3 regions of the Pleomorphomonas sp. PLEO genome follow, and region 2 is predicted to be linked to each of the others. Evidence: riboswitches for the same ligand, from Rfam matches in the RefSeq annotation. Region 2 holds a riboswitch; each other region holds the start of a gene.

Region 1 (4,920 bases), 2.2 Mb from region 2:
GAAAGGTATATGATCCATTGGTTGTGACGCAGAACGCCGCGACATTTGAAAAGCGGACGGCCGCGAAGATTTAGAAATAGGCCACACGCTCATATCCGATCACTTGAGCCCGAGCCTTCAAGTCCACCTAATTTTTGAACGCTTCGGGCGCGGGTCAAGATACCAGCCCAGCTGTCGTTGCCTTACAGCCAATCCAAAGCGCGGCGCGAAGAGCATCCACAATTGTGTTGGAGCAAGACGGATCGAAACGCTCCGGTTAGCCTCGCCTTCTTATTTGTGATCGAGATCACCTCTGCCCAGGCGGGCTGCCAGACGGTAAACTGATTGGCCACTGTCCGGTGATAGCAGCGCGAACTCCTTGCTCGGGTAAAGCGCGAGATAGCTAGCGAGCTTTGATGACCTAACCTCATTATGTCGCGCAGCCGTTCGCGCCGCTCCTCGTCAGAAAAATCATGACTGCCGGGTATTTCGCAGTGAGACAGTTCGCTAAGGCAAAGGTTACTTCCTCATCGCACTCTGGCCACGAGACGGCCCTATGGGTGAAGGCCCCATTTCGGCTAAATCGGGACGGTCGAACTCAAATGCTCGAGTTTCGTTATTTATAGTCCATTTCGGCAAACGAGTGAGGAAGCTCTCTCCCAACAGCAGCGGTCCGGCCGCATTGGCTACGCTTGCAGTGACATTCCGTATGGTAATGCCACCAATAGAAAGCGAGCGAATATTTATGCGGCTGGCTGAGGACGTTCTTCCATCGGCAAGAGTGTAATCGCTAGCCCCCAGAAAATCATTATCAGCAATGGTGCCTGTCCGCACAAGCGTCAGCGCCACATCCGACGGGATGGATACGTCACTAGCACCACTATCGATAATGAAATCAAGGCTTAGTCTGTCATTTATCAGGACAGGAACCTGAGGGGTCCCGCCAGACATATTGAATTGAGCAGACAGACCCAGATCTGGGTGTCTTTGCGCAAAATCTTGCTGACGATCCGGATTGGGTCTGCTGACAGGCCTTTGTTCCGCAAGCGGCGAGTTGACTCTCACTGCGGTGTCAAGAAGTTCAAAATTGCCAGCAAGCGAAGACCGCTCAATACAGCGCGCGCTCACCTCGGCCAGAATTTTGCCCGTCGCAGTATCGGCAACCGTCTCGGCATAAACATAACCATCTCCAAGCTTGTAGGTTGCCGACACCATGCCAACGTTTTTCTTCCTTTTGTGAAAGCCAACCCATCCCCACGAGGTACCCTCTGCCGACGTGTCCTTGATGTCATATTGCTCTGAGCGAACATAGAATTTCCCCGAGGCAGCTGAGTGGACCACTGTCCACACCGCGTCCCGGTAAGTAACAGAGATTGTGTCGATTGGGTCCGGCACCGGCCCCAGGGGATCGGGCTTCGGAATGCAGAGTAGACCCAGTGTTGGCGCAGCCAAGGCAGTAAGAGGCCATCCGAGACACGCAGCGACGAGAAACACAACAGCCCTGTTCATCGGGGTCCCACCGAACGCAATAGCTTAGGTTGCTATGACCATACGATACAGCGCCTGCTCTTAAAAGGAACGGTCAAATCCAAAGAGTTCGCGGCCCGCAACAGCACAATCGTTGAGGAAAATCCCCAAAGGGCGATGGGAAGAGCGGAATGTAGTCTCCAATGACCGGAAGTCGGCAAAGTCCGGCGGCATCCTTCAAATACACACATACCACCATAATCCAACGACTAAGCCGCTAGACAGACATACCGTAATATACAATTTGAAAAATTGGCACTCCCAACCGGAATCGAACCGGTGTTTTCGCCGTGAGAGGGCGACGTCCTGGACCGCTAGACGATGGGAGCGCGGCACGCTTCTAAGAGCGTGGGGCGGATATAGCGAAGGCGTTTTGAGAGCGCAAGGGGAATTTCGTTTTCCGGCTCGGCTTTCCCGGCGCGCCTCGCCAAGCCGTTGTCAGTTCCCCGATTTCCCGCCCTCCGGCGAACGCCCGGCGTGGCGACCCGTCGTCTTGCCGCTGGACATCGCCGCCGCCGACGATCATAACAGGGGCGTTCCGAGGGGTGTCTTCCATCCGGGAAGGCTGAGATGATCCGCGTGGCGGGTCGAACCCTTCGAACCTGATCCGGGTCATGCCGGCGAAGGAACGGAACCTCATGGCCCCGCCGCGTTATTCGCGGTCCTTCGGCCATGTTTCCCCCAACGCTCGTGGCCCATCCGCCCTTTTTTAGGGCACGGCGAATGATGGGAACCGCGATGCGCCCGAAGACGATGCTTGCCGCCGGCCGTGGTGTCGCCATTCAGGCGCTCATCTCGTTCGCCGCCGTGCTGATCCTCTGGCAGGCGGCGGCGACCGGCCTCGCCCTGCCCGCCTTCCTGCTGCCGTCGCCGGCCGATGTCGTGGCAGCCTATGCCGCCTATGGCCCGCGCCTTCTGGCGGAAGCCGGCGTCACCCTGGCGGAAACCGTGCTCGGCCTTGCCGCCGGCATCGCCTTCGGCCTGTTGGCCGGCCTTGCCGTCTCCGCCTCGCCGCTGGCCAACCGGCTGCTGTCGCCGCTGTTGGTGGTCAGTCAGGCACTGCCGGTGTTCGCGCTGGCGCCGCTCCTGGTGCTGTGGTTCGGCTTCGGCCTCGCCTCCAAGGTGGTGATGACCACGCTGGTCATCTTCTTTCCCGTCGCCTCCTCCTTTGCCGACGGCCTTCGCCGCACACCGGCGCATTTCCTCGACCTCGCCCGCCTCACCGGCGCCGGCCGCTTTCGCACCATGAGACTGATCCGCGTGCCGGCCGCCCTGCCGGCGCTGGTCACCGGCATCCGCGTCGCCGCCGTCTACGCGCCGATCGGCGCGGTGATCGGCGAATGGGTCGGCGCCTCGCGCGGCCTCGGCCTGCTGATGGTGCAGGCCAACGCCCGCATGCAGACGCCGCTGCTGTTCGCCGCCCTAGGCGTGCTGGCCGCCGCGACGCTGCTCATCAAGATCGCCGTCGACCGGCTGACCCTCCGCCTCATTCCCTGGATCGAGAAAGACTGACCTCCCGAAAGGATCTATCGATGCGTCTTCTTCCCGCCCTTGCCACCGCCCTCATGCTCGCGGTCAGCCCAGCGGCCGCCGCCGACAAGCTCTCCGTGCTGCTCGAATGGTTCGTCAATCCCGACCACGCGCCGCTGGTGGTGGCGAAGGAAAAGGGTATCTTTGCCGCCCACGGCCTCGACGTCGACCTCATCGCCCCGGCCGATCCGTCAGCGCCGCCGCGTCTCGTCGCCGCCGGCCAGGCCGACGTGGCGCTGCACTACCAGCCCAGCCTCGACCTCGACGTCGATGCCGGCCTGCCGCTCGTCCGCTTCGGCACGCTGATCGAGACGCCGCTGAATACGCTGATCGCCCTCAAAGACGGGCCGGTGAAGACGCTGGCCGACCTCAAGGGCCGCAAAATCGGCTATTCGGTATCCGGTTTCGAGGATGCCATGCTGGGCCAGTTCCTGAAGACGGCCGGCCTCAAGACCGACGACGTCGAGCTGGTCAACGTCAATTTCTCGCTGTCGGCGTCGCTGCTGGCCGGCCAGGTCGACGCGGTGGTCGGCGGTTATCGCAACTTCGAACTCAACCAGATGAAGATCGAAGGGCATGAAGGCGTCGCCTTCTATCCGGAAGAAAACGGCATGCCGGCCTATGACGAACTGATCTACGTGACGCGCAAGGATCTCATCGGCGACAAGCGCCTGCCGGAATTCCTCGCCGCCGTCGAAGAGGCGACCATCTACCTCACCAACCACCCGGACGACGCCTGGGCGGTGTTCATCAAGGCCTATCCCGACCTCAACGACGACCTCAACCGCCGCGCCTGGGCCGACACGCTGCCGCGCTTTGCCAAGCGTCCCGCCGCGCTCGACGCCGGCCGCTACCAGCGCTTCTCTCAGTTCATGAAGGACGCCGGCCTGATCAAGACGGTGAAGCCGGTCGAGGACTACGCGGTCGAGCTGCGCTGAAAACAAAAAGATCCGCCCGGAAAGTCATCAACCTTCCGGGCGGAGCTTGAAAGAAACAGATCGGGCCTTTGCCCGGTCAAACGGCGTGCAGCTTGGCGGGCTCGCCACAGCCACAGTCTTCGCCACGACAGGCTTCGTCGTCAGCACTACCCGACGGCTCCATCGCCGTCTCGATGGCAAAGCGGATGCCGCCGAGCACGTCATCGATCCGAGGCTGGGCAACTGGCACCGTCTGCACGAAGCCGGCGTAGAGGCGACCATCGGGCTTGATGAAGAACAATCCCGGCTCGACATGCCAGCTGGGCTCCTCGATGCCATTAAACACCCTGCCATGCCCTTCGCTGAGATAGAGACCCCAGTCCTGCGCCTGGTCGACCGTCAATCCCCAGCAGACCGTCAGCTCGTCGAGATGCCAGTCGCGAACCGCCTGCTCGGCGCGCTCACGGCTGTCGGCGGAGACGGCGAGAACACGAACGCCGAGTTTGCGGAACTCTTCGTAACGCGCCTCGTACTCCTGGAGCTGCGCCTTGCAGAAAGGACACTGCAGGCCGCTGTAGAACAGGACAAGCGTGAAGTGCTGCGGCTTCTGGTCGCACAGCCGCCAGCAAGGACCACCGACGGTCTTCACCCGTAGCGGGGGAACCGGCTGGTTCGGTATGAGGCGGTTTGGCATGCTCATGGGAAACGCGGAACTCGCAGGGCTTGTCGCATGACTTATACGACAGGAATGACGACAATCGCCACTCTTGGCAACTGTCCTAATCTGCTTATTTCTCGTTCACAGGGTAAGAAGGCAGCAATCACGATTCGCGGAGCTAGCCGAAAGAGTCGTTGCAATGAGGCCTTCAGGCCCCTTTCAGCCGGAAAGGCCGGGGATTTTCAGCCCCAAGGCGCCATACACCAGCACGGCATTGAGCGACAGCACCGCGACGGTGGCGGCGATGGC
Region 2 (4,920 bases):
ACAGAAGCGCCCGGTACCGGCGACCATGAAAGGTTCGGCGGCGGCGGCAAGCCTCAGCCGCTCGGCGGCGCGAGAGCGCGTCGCCGTGAGGCCGACACCGGTCACGAAACGGGCGAAACCGTGGGCGAGCGCCCGGGGCGCAACGGCGAAAGTCGGGATCGAACAACCGTCTATGCCACAGATATCGGTGGCGTGCGGCGTTCCGGTCATCGAGGCTCCAGCGGCGATCACCTCACGCATCACCGGATGTTCTGCCCGCTCGTAGCCGCGCGGGTCGGTACCGGTCACGACGCAGGTGCAGAGAAAGCCGGAGTGCTTGCCCGAACAGTTGTTGTGAATGCGGCCGGGTTTTTCCCCGCGGCGATACAATTCGCCCTGATCGTCATGACGCGCCGGCCAGTGGGGACCACAGGCAAGGCACCCTTCGTCGAGCCCGGCAGCGGCGAGCATGGCTCGGGCGGTCTCGACATGCCGGGGCTCGGCGTTATGCGATGCCATGGAAAGGGCCAGCTCCGCGTCGCCGAAGCCGAACCGATCGGCCGCGCCGCTTTCAACGAACGAAAGCGCCTGAAACGGCTTCACTGCAGAACGGGGAAAACTCGGCCGTTCGATGTCGCCGGCACCGAACACCAGGCGGCCGTCACCATCGACGATCGCCACCGAACCGCAGTGAAAGCTTTCGACGATGGGGCCACGCGTCACCTCGACCAGAACTGGATTTTCCATCGAAATCATCGTCCCTGTTTGTCGATCCAGGCGGCGAGACGGGCTACGGCCTCGTCCAGCACCTCGTCGCGCTTGGAAAAGCAGAAGCGGATAAAGCGCTTCGGCGGGGCGGAAACATAGAAGGCCGAAACCGGCACGGCTGCGACACCCGCCTCTCGCGTCATCGTGAGGCAGGCTTTGGCGTCGTCATCGATACCGAGCGGTCCGGTGTCGGTCACAATGAAATAGGTGCCGGCCGACGGCAACACCGAAAAGCCCAGCGCCGAAAGGCCGGTCGAGAGGCGGTCTCGCTTGGCCTGCAAGCCGGAGATGAACCCATCGAAATAGTCGTCTCCGAAACAAAGCCCATGTGCCACCGCTGTCTGCAGCGCCGGCGGCGTCGTGAAGGTGACGAACTGATGCGCCTTGGCGATTGGCTCCATCAGGGCCGGTGCCGCAGTGACATAGCCCACCTTCCAGCCGGTCAGCGAGAAGGTCTTGCCGGCCGAGCCGATGCGGACGACGCGATCGCGCATGCCGGGAAGCTGCATTGGCGACACATGGCGACGACCATCGAACACCAGATGCTCGTAGACCTCGTCGGAAATCACCACGGCGTCGTGCTTCTGGCAGAGGCCGGCGATCAGTTCCAGTTCTTGCCGCGAGAACACCTTGCCCGCCGGATTCATCGGGGTGTTGATCAGGATCGCCTTGGTGCGGTCGGAAAAGGCGGCTGCCAGTTCGTCGGCATCGAGCTCCCAATTCGGAGGAGCGATGCGAACCGGCTTTGGGATGCCGCCAGCCTGCAGGACGATCGGCAGGTAGCTGTCATAGAGCGGCTCGATCAGCACCACCTCGTCGCCAGGACGGACGAGGCCGAGAATGGCATCGGCAAGCGCTTCGGTCGCGCCGGACGTCACCATCACCTCGTTGGCCCAGTCGATATCGAGACCATAGAAGCGCTTGTTGATGGCGGCGACCGCCTGCCGCAGGGCCGGCAGGCCCATCATCGGCGGGTATTGGTTGGGTCCCGCGAGAAAGGCCTCGGCGGCGACGCGGCGCACCTCTTCGGGACCATCGACATCGGGGAAGCCCTGTCCGAGGTTGATGGCGCCGGTCTCGCGCGCAAGACCCGACATAACCTCGAAGATGGTGGTCGGAAGGCCGGTAAAGATGGGATTGGTGAGTTTCATCTCAAGATCATTCGCTGCAAACCCGGCGACCCTAGTGGAGCCTCGCCAGCCCCACAAGCGGTTTGCCGTTCAGCGTCCCGCCCGGCGCATGGCTTGCCACTGCGGATCGAGGTCTTTGCCTATGGCGTGACTGAGCTCATCCGGCTAAGCTCATGGCATCTCACGGGGTGCCCCATCCGGGGCTGAGAGGAGTTTCTCCAACCCGACGAACCTGATCCGGGTCATGCCGGCGGAGGGATAGAGCCATGCAGACATCAGCCTGAAGCGTTCCGCCGCCCGCAATTTCCAATGACGGCAGAACGATCATGATTCTCGACGAACGCACCTACACCATCGAGCCGGCGCATGTCGGCACCTATCTCAATCTCTATGTCGACGAAGGCATGGCGATCCAGACGGGCCACCTCGGCACGCTGATCGGCTGGTTCACGCAGGATATCGGCGCCGTCAATGACGTCGTGCATATCTGGCAGTATGAAGACCTTGCCGACCGCGAGCGACGGCGTGCCGGCATGGAAGCCGACCCAGCCTGGCAGGCCTTTCGCGCTAAGGCGGCGCCCTTTGTGCGGGCGATGCGGAGCCGCATCCTGAATCCCACCTGGTTCTCACCACTCGGTGGCAATGGGGTGCGGCCATGAGGCGATTTGCTGCGCGCTTGTCTTCAATAATCGACCGCCTGCTCGCCAGCCTATTGGCGGCTATCCTGGCGGCGCTGCTCGTTCTGGTGTTCGGCGCCACGCTGCTGCGCTATGTCTTTTCAACCGGCTTCGTCGCGACCGAGGATCTCGGCATCCTTCTGCACACGGCGCTGGTCTTCCTCGGACTGCCGCTTTGCGCCAGCGGCCCACTCGCCATGCGCATCGACGTTGTAACTCGCCAACTCGGCCCGAGGGGCCGCGCAGTCGCCGATATCCTGTCCGATTCCGTCACGCTGGCCGCGGCACTGGTCTTGATGCTCGGCGCCGCCAAGGTGGCCACGCTGATCGGCGGCATATCGCCAACCCTGGACACGCCGGAAAGCTGGCGCTTCTGGCCGGTGGCCATCGGTGGCGCTTTGGCGGCGGCACATCTGATCCTCGGCTCCCTCGCCAGTGGCCGATCCTGGGCGAGCAGCCTCGCCGTCATTGCGGGCGGCGCCGGCCTCGCGACCCTGCCTCATCTTCCCGTCTTGCAGCCGGTCGGCTTGCCGAGCCTCGTTGCCTGCGCCGCTGTCTGTCTCGCCCTCGCGGCGGAAGCCCCCTTCGTCCACGCGCTGATCGTCGGACTTGCTGTTGCCATCCCCTTCGGCGCCCGTCTACCAGAAGCCGCCATCGTACAGCAGACGGTTTCCGGCATGGGCAAGTTCCTGCTCCTCGCCATTCCCTTCTTCCTGCTGGCCGGCATGCTGATGAACGCCGGCGGCCTCGCCCATCGTCTCGTCAGCTTCGCCTCGGCGCTGGTCGGTCATCGACGTGGCGGCATGGCGCAGGCGACACTCGTCACCAATCTGTTGTTTTCCGGCGTCTCCGGCTCGTCGATCGCCGATGCAGCTTTTGGTGCCAAGGTGTTGGCGCCGGCCCTTATTGCGGATGGCGTCAAACCGGAAAAGGCGGCCGCCATCGTCGCTGCCACGGCGGTGCTACCCAACATCATCCCGCCATCAATCGCCTTCCTGCTGCTTGCTTCGGCCACCAATCTGTCGGTGGGAGCCTTGTTTGAAGGTGGTTTGGTGGCTGGCCTGATCCTGGCGGCGGCCATGGCGGCAATGTTGCATTTTTCCGCCGACACACCGAGCCGTCCGTCTGCCGATCGGATCGAGCGCATTGCCGCCTTCGTCGCCGCGGTACCGGTGTTCGGTCTGGCATTGGTGGTCTTCTTCGGCATCCGCCTTGGTATCGCCACGCCCACCGAGGCCGCTGCCGTCGCCTCGGTCTATGCGCTCATCGCTGCGCTGGCCGTGCCGGGCGGCCGCAAGGCGACCCTAGCCGCCTTTCTCCAGGCAGGGCGAGAGACGGCGGCGATCGGCCTCCTCGTCGCCTCGTCGGCGCCGCTGGTTTTCCTGCTGGCCGTCGACGGTCTGCCGCAGGCGCTGGCCGGTTGGGTAACGGTGTTGGGCAGCAATCCCCTGGCCGTCATGCTCGTTGCCAATCTTATCCTGCTCGCCGTCGGTGGGCCGCTCGACGTCGGCCCCGGAATCCTGCTGTTCGCGCCGCTGCTCATGCCATCGATCGTCGCCGCGGGCATCGACCCGGTGGCCTTCGGTGTCATCCTCACGGTCAACCTGATGATCGGTGGTCTGACACCGCCGGTCGGTGTGTTGGTATTCGTCGCCGCCGGCATCACCGGACTTTCTTCAAGCGCCGTCTTCCGCGCCGTACTGCCGCTCACCCTCACCCTCATCGCCGCCATGTCATTGATGGCGCTTGCCGCCGCCCTCTGGGCGTTTCCATGACCTCGAACTTCGGAGGAACTGCATGCCTATCCTGACCCGCCGCGCCTTTGCCGCCGGCCTTTCCGCCCTAGCCCTCCCTGCCGTCATCCGGCCGGCTCGCGCCGCGTCGCGACCGCTGACCGTCGCCTCGTTGCTCGGCGACGATAAGCCGGAGACAAAGATTTGGCTGAAGGTGCGCGACCTTGTGGAAACAAAGCTACCCGGCCGCTTCGATTTCCGTATCGTCGGCAACGCCGCGCTCGGTGGTGAAAAAGAGGTGGCCGAGGGTATCCGCCTTGATTCCATCCAGGCCAGCCTGTCCACTCTATCGTCCCTGTCGGCCTGGGTGCCGGAGACACAGCTCTTCGATCTGCCCTTCGTCTTTCGCGATCGCGATCACGTCCGCCGTGCCACCTCTGGTCCGATCGGCTACGAGTTCAAGGGGAAACTGACCGACCAAGGGTTCGTCACACTCGGCTTCATCAATTATGGGGCTCGCCACCTTCTGGCCAAGGAAGCGGTGACCACACCCGGGGGTGTTGCCGGAAAGCGCATCCGCGTCATCCAGAGCCCGCTGCACGTCGAACTTTGGAAGGCCTATGGCGCGCTTCC
Region 3 (4,920 bases), 1.0 Mb from region 2:
CTCGCAAGCTCAAGCTTGTCGATCATCATGTTGAGGGTCGACGATAGAATTGCAAACTCAGAAAATGGCGACCGGGTTGTTACACGTTGGCTATGATTTCCAGCAGTAATAAGGCTGGCGAAGGATGTTATTTGCCGGAGGCTTCGCAGAACCAGGAACTCAAGGGCGATCAACAGGACCGCAGCCATCAAAAAGGTTTCCAGGCAACCCAAAGCAATCACCTCCACCATTTCTCGATGGGCCGCGGTGTATATTTGGCCGATGGGGACGGAAAATATGACGCGCCCAGCCGCCATGGGCAGCTTCATAACGCCAACCAAGGTCGAACTCTTGTTCTGGGTGCCGTGGATAATAATGCCGGTATCCGCTAAACGGGCTTGGCTCAGTGTTTGTTCATCAAAGGGCAGCGCTTCCTTATCGAACACAGCCTTGTCCAAAATTTCACCTTGCCCATTCATGAGAATGGCTTGGGCGACAGGAAGCTGAAACTGCTGAAAAGTCTGCCGCTTCATCGACGCAACATCGAGCGTCACCAGAACCACAAAGGATATTGTGCCCTCATATCGTACAGCGCGCGCCGAAACGACAGTGATTTGATTATTGACCTTGCTGATTTGCAGGTCACCCCACGCAATACCCTCGGATTGCGAGCTTTCCTTGAAATACTGCCGCTCTGAAAATGAAAGGTTGATAGCCTTGGCCTCAGACCCGCAATAGGCGATGCCTTGTGGCGTCAGCAAAGCTATAGCCTTCACTCGCTCGTGGGCCGCGACGACTTTCTGTAAGGTCCTGTTACACTGCTCTGGCGAACTGAACCGCAAGGAATCGATCAACGCCACTGTCGAAGAGAGATTTTCCAGTTCAGCCTTCGCTCCGACGAACAAGTCTTCCGTGCGATCTACCGAGAGTTGAACACTCTGCTCCGCTGTGGCGAGGGCCGTGCGCATATTCTTTTCAGCGACAAGGATCTGATTTACCAGAAACGGTACCAGGCTGAGGCCGATCAGGACAATTATCACTAGCCGTATACGCATATATCGTCCCATGGACCAAAAAAAGATCGACCAAGCTAGGCTAAACAAGCAAAGGCCACCCTAACTCTTGTAGGTAAATGATTGTCTTCCGCGATATTTCAGATTGAAAATATTCGTGGCACCTCTGAGGCTAAGAACCTCAGACGATCATGGTAATGGAACGCCCATCTGAATGGGGTTGTCCGTGTCCCGCGAATCGTGGTCATTCGACCCGCGAATACACGGCCATATTGCAAAATCATGTCACACACCGCCCTATCCGACCCGTCTGGCTCTCTCGTTGAGCGACTTGATTTACCCCCCTGCGGGCACGGTCGTTTGGATGGCATGACCTTCACGGTGAAGGACAATATCGATATCGCCGCCCACAAGACGTCCTATGGCAGCCCTGCGTGGAGGGACGCTCATGCGGCACCTGCTCACAATGCTGTTTGTGTTGATCAGTTGCTTGCGGCCGGAGCACATTGCATCGGCAAGGTTGTGGCAGACGAGTTTACCTACAGCCTAGACGGAGAAAGCCAGTTCTTTGGAACGCCGCGCAATGCGAAAGCGCCAGACCGAGTTCCGGGCGGCTCTTCCAGCGGATCGGCAGCCTCGATTGCCAACGGTCTAGCGGACTTTTCGATCGGCACCGACTCGGGCGGCTCTATCCGGGTGCCGGCAAGTCTATGTGGGGTCTGGGGCATGCGCCCATCGCTCCACAGAATATCGGAGGCTGGCGTTTTACCCTTCATGCCGAGCGTGAGCACGGTTGGTGTCTTGGCAGCGCGGTTTGAGAATCTGAACGCGGCTGTCCGCGTCTTGCTGCGTAGCAGCAATAGGTCGATCGCTCCCCTGCAGCGCCTCCTGCTCCTCGTCGATGCGCTGGAGATTTCCGACAAGGCCGTACAAAACCAGGCCTATTCCGCATTAGAGCGGATTTCTGACAGCGTCGGCATCACTGTGGAGCCCCTGCGTTTCTCACAGATCGCCGGAGGGAATACTCCTTTGGGCGACTGCAACACCAGAGCGCTACGCGACCTACAAACGGCCGAGTTTCAGAGCACCGTCGGCAATTGGATAGAGGCAACCAAGCCGGAACTCGGCTATACCTTCACCATGGCCTACGGCAACGTCCAGCGTTTCGACCGAGTTGCTGCTCTCGAGAGCCTTGTGCGTTGCGAACGGTTCTTTGAGGCGATCAATGCCTATCTCGTTCCCGGCACTGTCATTTGCTTTCCGACGACACCAGTGATCGCCCCCAAGAAAGGGACGCTGACGACCCTGGACAATGTGCTGGATTTCTACGATCGGACAATGACCGTTACTGCCTTCTCCGGCGTAGGCCGCTTGCCCGAAATATCCGCTCCGGTGTTGACAGTAGAGGGCTGTCCGGTGGGGCTGTCCTTCGCAGCGGGGCATTATCAGGACGAATTCCTGCTTGCAGCAGTTCAAGAGATGTTGGGCGAGGACGCAGACTGCCGAGCGTAGCGTTAGCCACCCGTTGATAGAGCGCACGAGCAGAGCTACGCCAGCCCATTGGGCTCCTTGCTTGCGCTTGCCTCCCTCCCCGCCTATGCTCACGGCGTCTCAAGGGGGTGTCCGGCTCGGCCGGACTGAGAGGAGCGATCCAACCCCACGAACCTGATCCGGATCATGCCGACGGAGGGATTGAGGCGAGCGGCCCCGGCCTGTCCGGCAGCCACACGTCTTCTTGTCCGCGGGCGATCGTCGTCGAAGGAGCCCGCGATGACCACCCTGACACTTGCCGATGTTCATGCCCTTCATGAGAAGGTGCGCGCCGAACGGCCACTCGTACACAACATCACCAACTTCGTAGCGATGTCCATCGCGGCCAACGTGCTGCTCGCCGCCGGGGCTTCACCAGCCATGGTGCATTCGGTGGACGAGGTCGAGGATTTCGGCCGGATCGCCCATGCACTGACGCTGAATATCGGCACACTGTCGTCCGACTGGATCGCCGGGATGAAGCTCGCGGCCAGCGTCTACAAGGCAGCCGGCAAGCCTGTCGTGTTCGATCCTGTCGCCGTCGGTGCGACCCGTCTCCGCAACGCCACCGCCGCCGACATCGTCGCCATGGGGCCGACCGTGATCCGTGGCAATGCCTCGGAAATCATGGCGCTCTCGGGCGTCGCCGGCATTGCCTCGAAGGGGGTCGACAGTTCAGCAAGTTCCAACGCCGCACTCGACAGCGCCATTGCGCTCGCCCGATCGAGCGGAGCGGTGGTCGCCGTTACCGGCGAGATTGACTATGTCACCGACGGTACGCGCACCGTTGCCATCGACGGTGGCCACGAATTGATGCCGCTGTCGACGGCGCTCGGCTGCTCGTTGACGGGCCTTGTCGGTGCTTTTGTCGCTGTCGCGCCAGCATTCGAGGGCACGGTGGCAGCGCTTGCCACCTACGCGGCGGCCGGTGCCATCGCCGGCAAGCGTGTCAAGGGACCCGGCTTCCTGCCGCAGGAACTCTGTGACGCGCTTTACGCGCTGGATCTCGCCGGCCTCCAGGCCAACGCGGCGATCCGAGAGGTATAAGGCAACAGTTACCCTTCCTCAGCCGCCACCTTCTTGGGCGTCACGAGGGGCTCGGGCACCGGCCGCGTCGTCAGGTGATCGCGGCCGGCCATGACGCCGCCCTGCACCTGAGCCACCAGACGCTCGGCATCGAGCCGGCGGATGGTGGCGAGTGCCTCCACAGTCCGTTCCTCACTACAGCCGAGCGCGCGCAGACCTTCGGCCCCCATGCGCAGAGCCGCATCGAAGGTCTCCCGCACCTCGACGTCGACACCGGCGCGGATCAGTTCGATCGAGTGGACGCGGTCGTAGGAGCGGACCAGCAGCCGCGCCAACGGGAAGTGGGCCTTGACGAGTTCGACGATACGGTTCGCCGCCTTGCGATCGTCGACACAGACCAGAATCACCTCGGCCTCGGCGGCGCCGGAATGCTGGAGCGTATCCAGTCGCGTACCATCGCCGTAGAAGATGCGGAAGCCGAACCGCCCTGCCTCGCGGATGCGGTCGGGATCGTTTTCGATCATGGAGACGTCGACCCCGCGCGACAGCAGCAGTTGCGCGGCGATCTGGCCGAAGCGGCCGAACCCGATCAGCAGCACACTACCGCGCAGATCGCGCGCCTCTTCGACACCATCGAGCGACTTTTCCTCCTCACGGCGGAAGTGGCCGGAAACGACGAGTACCAGTGGCGTCAGCGCCATGGAGAGGATGATCACCGTTGCGAAGAGAGCAGCGTCACTGGGCGCGATAACTCCGCCGCCGGCCGCCGCCGTGTAGAGCACGAAGGCGAATTCGCCACCTTGGGCGAACATCAGGGCGCGGCGGAAAGCCTGCCGATGGCGGGAGCCAAACAGGCGCGCCACGGCATAGATGCCGATCCCCTTCACCACGGCAAAGGCGAGGAGAAGGCCGATCAGCAGTGGCCAGCGCTCCACGACAACCCTGATATCGAGCGACATGCCGACGGCCAGAAAGAACAGGCCCATCAAAAGGCCCTTGAACGGCTCGACATCGGCTTCGACTTGATGCCGATAGCTCGACCCCGACAGCATGACGCCGGCGAGGAAGGTGCCCATGGCCATGGAGAGGCCGACCGCTTCCATCAGAAGGGCTGAACCCAGCACCACCAGAAGCGCACCGGCGGTCAACACCTCTCGTGCGCGAGCGCGGGCGAGCAGACCGAAGAAGGGATCGATGAGATACCGACCGGCCAGGAGCAGCGCCGCCACGGCTGCCGCGCCGAGCCCGACGCCGAGCCAACCAGCGCCACCGTGATCGTCCGGAGCCAGCCAGGCCACAAGAGCCAGCAGCGGCACAATGGATAGATCCTCGAACAGCAGGATCGACACCGCCTTCTGACCGTCGACACTGG

Evidence for each region. A riboswitch is a leader RNA that binds a small molecule or an ion and turns the genes downstream of it on or off. The one in region 2 is predicted to bind thiamine pyrophosphate.
Region 1: it holds a riboswitch for thiamine pyrophosphate, as region 2 does, so the genes downstream of both, AB6N07_RS05325 (ABC transporter permease) here and AB6N07_RS15870 (NIPSNAP family protein) in region 2, are expected to answer to the same signal.
Region 3: it holds a riboswitch for thiamine pyrophosphate, as region 2 does, so the genes downstream of both, thiM (hydroxyethylthiazole kinase) here and AB6N07_RS15870 (NIPSNAP family protein) in region 2, are expected to answer to the same signal.

What each region holds. Positions count from the first base shown of each region.
Region 1 covers NZ_CP166625.1:1,207,800-1,212,719, reverse strand. The annotation lists gene AB6N07_RS05335 (TIGR02281 family clan AA aspartic protease) at 499-1,194, opposite strand; tRNA gene AB6N07_RS05330 (tRNA-Glu) at 1,760-1,835, opposite strand; TPP riboswitch at 2,038-2,152, shown strand; gene AB6N07_RS05325 (ABC transporter permease) at 2,245-3,018, shown strand; gene AB6N07_RS05320 (ABC transporter substrate-binding protein) at 3,039-3,974, shown strand; gene AB6N07_RS05315 (peroxiredoxin-like family protein) at 4,051-4,653, opposite strand; gene AB6N07_RS05310 (Nramp family divalent metal transporter) at 4,831-4,920, opposite strand, start outside.
Region 2 covers NZ_CP166625.1:3,414,517-3,419,436, reverse strand. The annotation lists gene AB6N07_RS15880 (asparaginase) at 1-726, opposite strand, end outside; gene AB6N07_RS15875 (aminotransferase) at 732-1,898, opposite strand; TPP riboswitch at 2,052-2,154, shown strand; gene AB6N07_RS15870 (NIPSNAP family protein) at 2,204-2,536, shown strand; gene AB6N07_RS15865 (TRAP transporter large permease subunit) at 2,533-4,329, shown strand; gene AB6N07_RS15860 (TRAP transporter substrate-binding protein) at 4,352-4,920, shown strand, end outside.
Region 3 covers NZ_CP166625.1:4,461,610-4,466,529, forward strand. The annotation lists gene AB6N07_RS20730 (diguanylate cyclase) at 1-947, opposite strand, end outside; gene AB6N07_RS20735 (amidase family protein) at 1,275-2,504, shown strand; TPP riboswitch at 2,598-2,701, shown strand; gene thiM (hydroxyethylthiazole kinase) at 2,763-3,569, shown strand; gene AB6N07_RS20745 (monovalent cation:proton antiporter-2 (CPA2) family protein) at 3,578-4,920, opposite strand, start outside.